One region of the Bacillus cereus group sp. MYBK79-1 genome, then DNA from elsewhere that is predicted to be linked to it. Evidence: a T-box and tRNA genes for the amino acid it is inferred to sense, from the RefSeq annotation. Region 1 holds a T-box; the other holds one or more tRNA genes.

Region 1 (3,425 bases):
TGCTGTCGCAATTAATGTATATAAACCAGGCACACGTTCTTCCATTCCTTCTGGTGCAGTAGGAGGGAAGACCCACCTTTGATGAGACCCGTGTTCTTCAACTAGTTTTTCAATTTTAAAATGTTCTTCCGCAAGTGTTGTAATGATTTCTCCTAGTGTCCAGCGACGGATGGTTGTTTTCGGTAACGCTTCTTTCTGCGCTTCTGTAAGAAGGATGCTATAAGCAACATCATCTTCAATTAATTCTTCATCGAAATAATTTCCATTGGCCCGAAATGATGGGTGGTCTACTCCTAATAATTTCGTGTAAACAGGATGATAGTCACGAAGGATAAGCGTTCCATTTTGCTTAAGTAAGGTAGCAATTTTTTGAAAGAGTGGTTTTAAATCTAAAAAGTAATGGAGTACACCAAGTTCCAGCAGTACGATATCAAATGATTCGGAGAGCTTTACATCTAATACATCAGAAATAACATACTGGATAGAGACACCTGCTGCTTCCGCAAGTTCATTTGCATATTTTGCATTACTTGCTGAAATATCAACAACTGTTACGTCAGCTCCTAAAAGAGCGAGAGCGACGGCTTTATTGCCTTTTGAACCAAGTAAATTAATAATACGTTTTCCTTTTGGAAATTGTATGTAAGGTAAATAGTGATCTACCTCGCGCACGGGGTCTTCCATGAGCTTTTTCGCATAATCGGCTGGAGCTCCGTGGCGATTTGTCCAAGCTTCATAAGCAGCTGCATTCCAGCTTTTTTCATTACGTTTACTTAGTTGTTTTTGATTCAATCGAATCACTCCTTTTGTGAACGTATAGTTATTCTGTGTGAGAAGGGGATTTCCTTTTTTTTGAATTTAAGTTTGATTTTTCTGCGATTAAGTCGTAAAATACGTGTTATATATAAAAGCGTTGAAAAGGAAAAGTAGAATGAAGTCATTCTGTCCAGAGAGCTTCGGTAGCTGAGAAGAAGCAAGAATATTCATTTGAACAATGGCCTTTGAGCTTCGTCCTGAACTTATCACATGATAATAGTAGGCGGCGACGAGAGTTGGTACTCGTTATCAAAACCACAGTATAAGAGCATATAGCTCCGTACTTGTTAAGGCTAATTATGTGAGTAATTGGCGAAATAAGGTGGTACCGCGACTGTTTATACAGCCCCGCCCTTATCTTTTTTAAGATAAGGGCGGGGCTTTTTTATATTTAAAAGGAGGAATGTAAGATGAGTATTTTTATTGGAGGCGCTTGGCCGTATGCAAATGGTTCGTTACATCTTGGACATATTGCGAGTTTATTACCTGGAGATATTTTAGCACGTTATTACCGGGCAAAAGGGGAGAATGTGTTGTATGTTTCGGGAAGTGATTGTAATGGAACACCGATTGCAATTAGGGCAAAACAAGAGGGTGTGACGGCGAAGGAAATTGCTGATAAGTATCATGAAGAGTTCCAGCGATGTTTTCGTAGCCTTGGTTTTACTTATGATTGCTATACACGTACAGATAGTGAGCACCATCATGAAACTGTTCAAAATGTCTTTTTACGTTTATTAGAAGAAGGCTATATTTATAAAAAAACAGTGGAACAAGCGTATTGTGAAACGTGTACGCAGTTTTTACCTGATCGTTATGTAGAAGGCATTTGTCCACATTGCCATGAAGCAGCAAGAGGAGATCAATGCGATGCATGTTCAGCTATTTTAGATCCACTCGATTTGTTAGAAAAGAAATGTAAGTTATGTGGTAGTACACCGTCTGTGCAGGAAACGGAGCATTTCTATTTCGCATTGCATACATTTCAGGAGCAAATCAAAACGGCTGTAGAAATCGCAAAACAAACAGGAACATGGCGCGACAATGCGATTCAACTAACAGAGAGATATGTAAAGGAAGGATTACAAGATAGGGCCGTATCACGTGATTTACCAATTGGGGTACCAATTCCAGTAGAAGGGTATGAAGATAAGAAAATTTACGTATGGATTGAAGCAGTGACAGGATATTATTCGGCGAGTAAACATTGGGCTGAAGAAACAGGGAAAGATGATCAAGAGTTTTGGGATAAAGAAGCGAAAACATATTATGTACACGGAAAGGATAATATTCCGTTTCATTCCATCATTTGGCCAGCGGTATTGCTTGGAATAGGAGAAGGAGCAATTCCTCGTCATATCGTTTCAAATGAATATTTAACAGTTGAAAAAAGAAAATTATCTACAAGTAAAAACTGGGCAGTATGGGTGCCTGACATATTAGAACGCTACAATCCAGATTCTATTCGTTACTTTTTAACAGTAAACGCACCAGAAAATCGTGATACTGATTTTTCATGGCGGGAATTCATTTACAGTCATAATAGTGAATTGTTAGGTGCATACGGGAACTTTGTGAACCGGACATTAAAGTTTATTGAAAAATATTATGGTGGTATTGTACCGAAGGGAAGTATTGATGTAGAGCTGAAAGATAAAGTAGAAGGATTATATAAAAATGTAGGAGAATCAATTGAGCAAACTAAATTTAAAGTGGCTCTAGAAACAATATTTGATGCAGTACGTTTTGCAAATAAATACTTTGATGAGAGGCAGCCTTGGAAACAACGAGAAGATGATCCAGTTTCATGCGAAGAAACGATTTATAACTGTGTGTATCTTATCGCCAATTTTGCAAATCTCCTTGAACCATTTTTACCATTTTCAAGTGAAAGAGTTAGAAACACATTATCGATTGTGAAACGAAATTGGGAACCTCAAAACGCGTTGCCGAATAGAATTGATGGTGTGCAGCCACTATTTGAACGAATCGATGTAAAACAAATTGAGCATGAGATAGAAAAGCTATATGGAGCGGTAAAGTGAGAGAGAGAAAAAGACCTTTCAAATACATGAAAGGTCTTTTGTTATGCACTATGCACGCTTCTATGTTTCTTTGCTTTCCTAGCCGTAAGCAGCTGAGGAGTAAAAATTCCAAGTAGTATAAAGAGTATCCCAATCCACTGCATGAATGTTACGACTTCATGTACAAGTGTAATAGAAGCGATAATGGCCGTTGGTAATTCAGCTGCTCCTAGTATTGTACTAAGTCCTGTTCCTACTTTCGGTACGCCAATTGAAAAACAAATGACAGGTACGACAACACCGAACAATCCGAGGAAGAAAGCGTATTTCCAAAGACCGGCTTGCAGGGCACCATCCGTTAAAAAGGTTGGCGGGAAGAATAGGCATACGATAAGGGTAGCACTTGTTGTCATAAGAAAGCTTTTCGTATAAGGTGGAACTTCTGTAGCAACACGCCCACTTGCAAACACATAGAATGAAAAAGAGACAGCGGCTAATAAACCAAAGATAATACCTTTCGTGGAAAAGCTTTGTCCGAGACCTTCAAAGACACCGCCTGCAAACAATGTACCAGTAAATAAAATA
Region 2 (3,425 bases), on a different contig from region 1:
GCAGTAATTGTACTTAAAAACAAATCTGCTTCTGTCTCTTTATCTTCCTCCTCCACATATCCATATACAGAAAAGCTATTTGATAAAGCAGCAAATACATTGGCAAATTGATTAATTTTATTCGCTGTAACATCACGCATCCTTCTTAAATACTGCTGTTGATCTTGCGAATGTTCCTGTGTGCCTGGCATGAATTTAGCAATACGATCCATAACAAGTTTCGGTGTTAATAAAAAGAACGCAATCGCCACACCGGATTCAATTAAAGTTGTCACAATGTTTGTTTGCTTGTCTACATATAACGTAATCAAGCTCGTCCCAATTAATAAACCTAAACTAACACCTAAACGCTTTCCTTCTTTTAACAAACCACCAAGCAACCCAGAAAAAGCAAGTAAACTAAGTTGAGACAAACTGGAGACATTCGCTAAACTTAATATTAATCCAGTGACGACCCCCACTGTAGATCCTGTAGCAGCCCCCGCGATAAATGCAAACACGAGCACTAAATACCTAGTAAAAATATGTTGAATAGAAGCGTCATATACAAACCAATCTGTTGTACCTGTTAAAACAGATGCTAGTAATATAATTAAACAAACAATTTCTTCTGTCTCTAGTGCTTGTTGTTTACCTTTTCGTTCTACTAAAAGCGGAACACTTTGTAAAAATATCATAGTTAATACAAAGCTAAGCCCTGCCTCAATTGTACTAACAAGTAAATCGTACATGGTGACTGTTTGTTGTGCGAAATATACGACAACTAAATGTGCGGTTAATGCGGAGATAAATACTTGGAATGGAACAAGTCCAACAGTTTTACGTGTAAACCGACTAAAGAAGATATTATAAATGAAGAACGTAAAAATAGATGCAAAGGTAAAGAATAAATTATCTATCGAAACTGAAAGCGCGCCCCCCATTAGAGCCAAGAACGCGAGCGGCATTTTATCCCGCTTCATAACATAAACAGCAGCAAAAAACGGTAGTGCAAACGGTAAAATGTTTGTTAATATATATGCTCGTCCCAAAAGAAAACCAATAACAACAATAATAAATCCCCATCTAAAGAAAACTTGTTCAAACTTCATTCGCAACTTACTCGTCCACTTTACTGCTCCAAGCTGACTCTCATTCATTGCCAATGCACTTGTATTCATAGTATTCCTTCCTGCTTTAGGCATATTTTTAACACCACCTGCATAGTTTAATTACTGTCATTATAAAAGATGATTATTGGGATTTTTGTCAAAACAACAGTTTTCACTTTTATAATCGTTCGACTTTTTATTCGAAATAACTCTACATATATACACGGTATGTAATTTATTCTCAACATTTTAATTGAACATTCAGAAAATATAGGGTGATTTTGTAGAAGTGTTGTATGTCTTAATTTATTTAACAAAAAAAGATCATGCAAATTTGCATGATCTTTTTAGGATGACCCGTACGGGATTCGAACCCGTGTTACCGCCGTGAAAGGGCGGTGTCTTAACCACTTGACCAACGGGCCGTTAAATTAAATATAGCGGCGGAGGGGATCGAACCCCCGACCTCACGGGTATGAACCGTACGCTCTAGCCAGCTGAGCTACACCGCCATGTCGTCTTATTTAACGGACAATTAGTATCTTACCTCAGATATAATTTAAAGTCAACACATCTTGAAAACTTTTTTAAAAATATATTTTCACATATAAAAAAGCACCCCGAGCAATCGCCCTGGGTACCTCTCTATATGCTAAGAATTAAACGTTCTTATTATCCGCGACGTGCGCCACGGCCACCACGTTTAGATTCTGTGTTACGCTTTAAAGAAGTTAAACGATCTTCGCTATCCTTTAAGAAACGTGCCATCTTTTGCTCGAATGTTTCTTTTGGAGCTCGTTCGTTACCGCCGCCACGGTTATCTCTGTTGAAAGAACGATTACGTTGTGGACGTCCAGAACGTTGTTGATCGCCACCGCCACCGCGTTGGTATTCACCACGTGGACGATCTCCTTCTGTTTTTTCACGCTCTTTCGCTTTTTTAATAGATAAACCGATCTTACCATCTTTTTCAACGTTAATAACTTTTACTTCTACTTGGTCGCCCACTTTTAAGTGATCGTTAATATCTTTCACATAATTATCAGCAACTTCACTAATATGAACAAGACCCGTTAAGCCTTCTGGCAGCTCCACAAAAGCCCCAAAATTTGTAATACCTGTTACTTTACCCTGTAACTTGCTGCCTACCTCGATTGACATAAAAAAAATGCTCCTCCTTAGTGGTTAAAAAGTCAAATTTTACTTTATTATATATAATCCTAAAATATAGTGTCAATAAGACATACTCTACTTAGAAACAGGAAAAATTATCTCCCCTTTTCCAGAGAAGAAATAATCCCTTCTAGCAATCTTTAATACGTACTCTTCATCATTTAACTTTTGAACTTCGTCTTTTAGACTCTTTTCTTTATTCGTTAATGAATCCAGTTCTTTTTTCATGTCCTTAACTTTTGCTTCTTTTGCTCTAATGGAACTGTTTTGTTGATAAAACGTTACACTAATACTCGCAATAATTGTAAAAGCAAAGACAAGAAAAACCGCTAAACGGCGATAAAGTCGCTTCCTGTTCTCATCCGTTTGTATTATATGCTCTTTAACAGGATTTGGACTCTGTTTTTCGATTGTTCTTTGTCTCAGTTCCCTCATTTCCGAGGTCCCCCTAACTTCTTTTTTATACGCTCCCATAATTGGAAGATGTGTCCCTTCAATTTTGCTATATATTGCAGGAACCCTACATGTTTCATTATAAAAAGTTTAACACGATTAGGGAGAAGTTTCCATATGAGCGAAGCAATAAATCGAACAGGCCAGAAAAAAACTTTCCATATGAAAAGTAATATCCAAATCACCATTTTCCATAACACATGTCCAATTGAAAGCAGTATACGAAATAAGAATAATATAAATGCAATAAATAGCTGCGCTATAATAATAACAGGTTTTATCATGAGTAGCTTTATAATTTGAACAAAAAAATGTGTTGTTTGCATAAAAATATAGATGAGAAAATTTAACAGTTTCATGTATAGTGCTTTCAATAAGCTTTGATACGCCGCAAAACCACATAATAATGCCAAAAATACATATATACGTAGTTCGGCTTCATTTACAAGAAGCAATACGTAAAAAACGAATAATGCTTGGACAATCCAAAATAGTATATCATGTATAAATACAAGCCAACGTTTACGTTCCTGACGATTTAAAAATCGTTGGTATGTATCTAAAGATGCCCCAATCCAAGCACCCATTCCAATCATTGAGAGCATCGTATACAACTGAATTGTTAGACTCATTTAAACAACTTACTAAAGAAACCTTTAGTTTTCTCCCCTTGATTCTCATCAATATACAGCATCTCATGAACTTTCC

Evidence for each region. The T-box of region 1 lies ahead of metG (methionine--tRNA ligase). A T-box ahead of a tRNA ligase gene usually reads a tRNA of that ligase, here a tRNA-Met.
Region 2: it encodes a tRNA-Met, which carries the amino acid that the T-box ahead of metG (methionine--tRNA ligase) is inferred to sense. The anticodon was not compared.

The regions. Positions count from the first base shown of each region.
Region 1 covers NZ_JBQAEO010000006.1:119,487-122,911, reverse strand. Annotated here, with positions in the region: gene ACTFOB_RS12600 (class I SAM-dependent methyltransferase) at 1-792, opposite strand, end outside; T-box leader at 905-1,175, shown strand; gene metG (methionine--tRNA ligase) at 1,227-2,861, shown strand; gene ACTFOB_RS12590 (EamA family transporter) at 2,903-3,425, opposite strand, start outside.
Region 2 covers NZ_JBQAEO010000026.1:16,464-19,888, forward strand. Annotated here, with positions in the region: gene spoIIE (stage II sporulation protein E) at 1-1,184, opposite strand, end outside; tRNA gene ACTFOB_RS24990 (tRNA-Glu) at 1,445-1,516, opposite strand; tRNA gene ACTFOB_RS24995 (tRNA-Met) at 1,530-1,603, opposite strand; gene ACTFOB_RS25000 (S1 domain-containing RNA-binding protein) at 1,764-2,252, opposite strand; gene divIC (cell division protein DivIC) at 2,340-2,699, opposite strand; gene yabQ (spore cortex biosynthesis protein YabQ) at 2,696-3,349, opposite strand; gene yabP (sporulation protein YabP) at 3,346-3,425, opposite strand, start outside.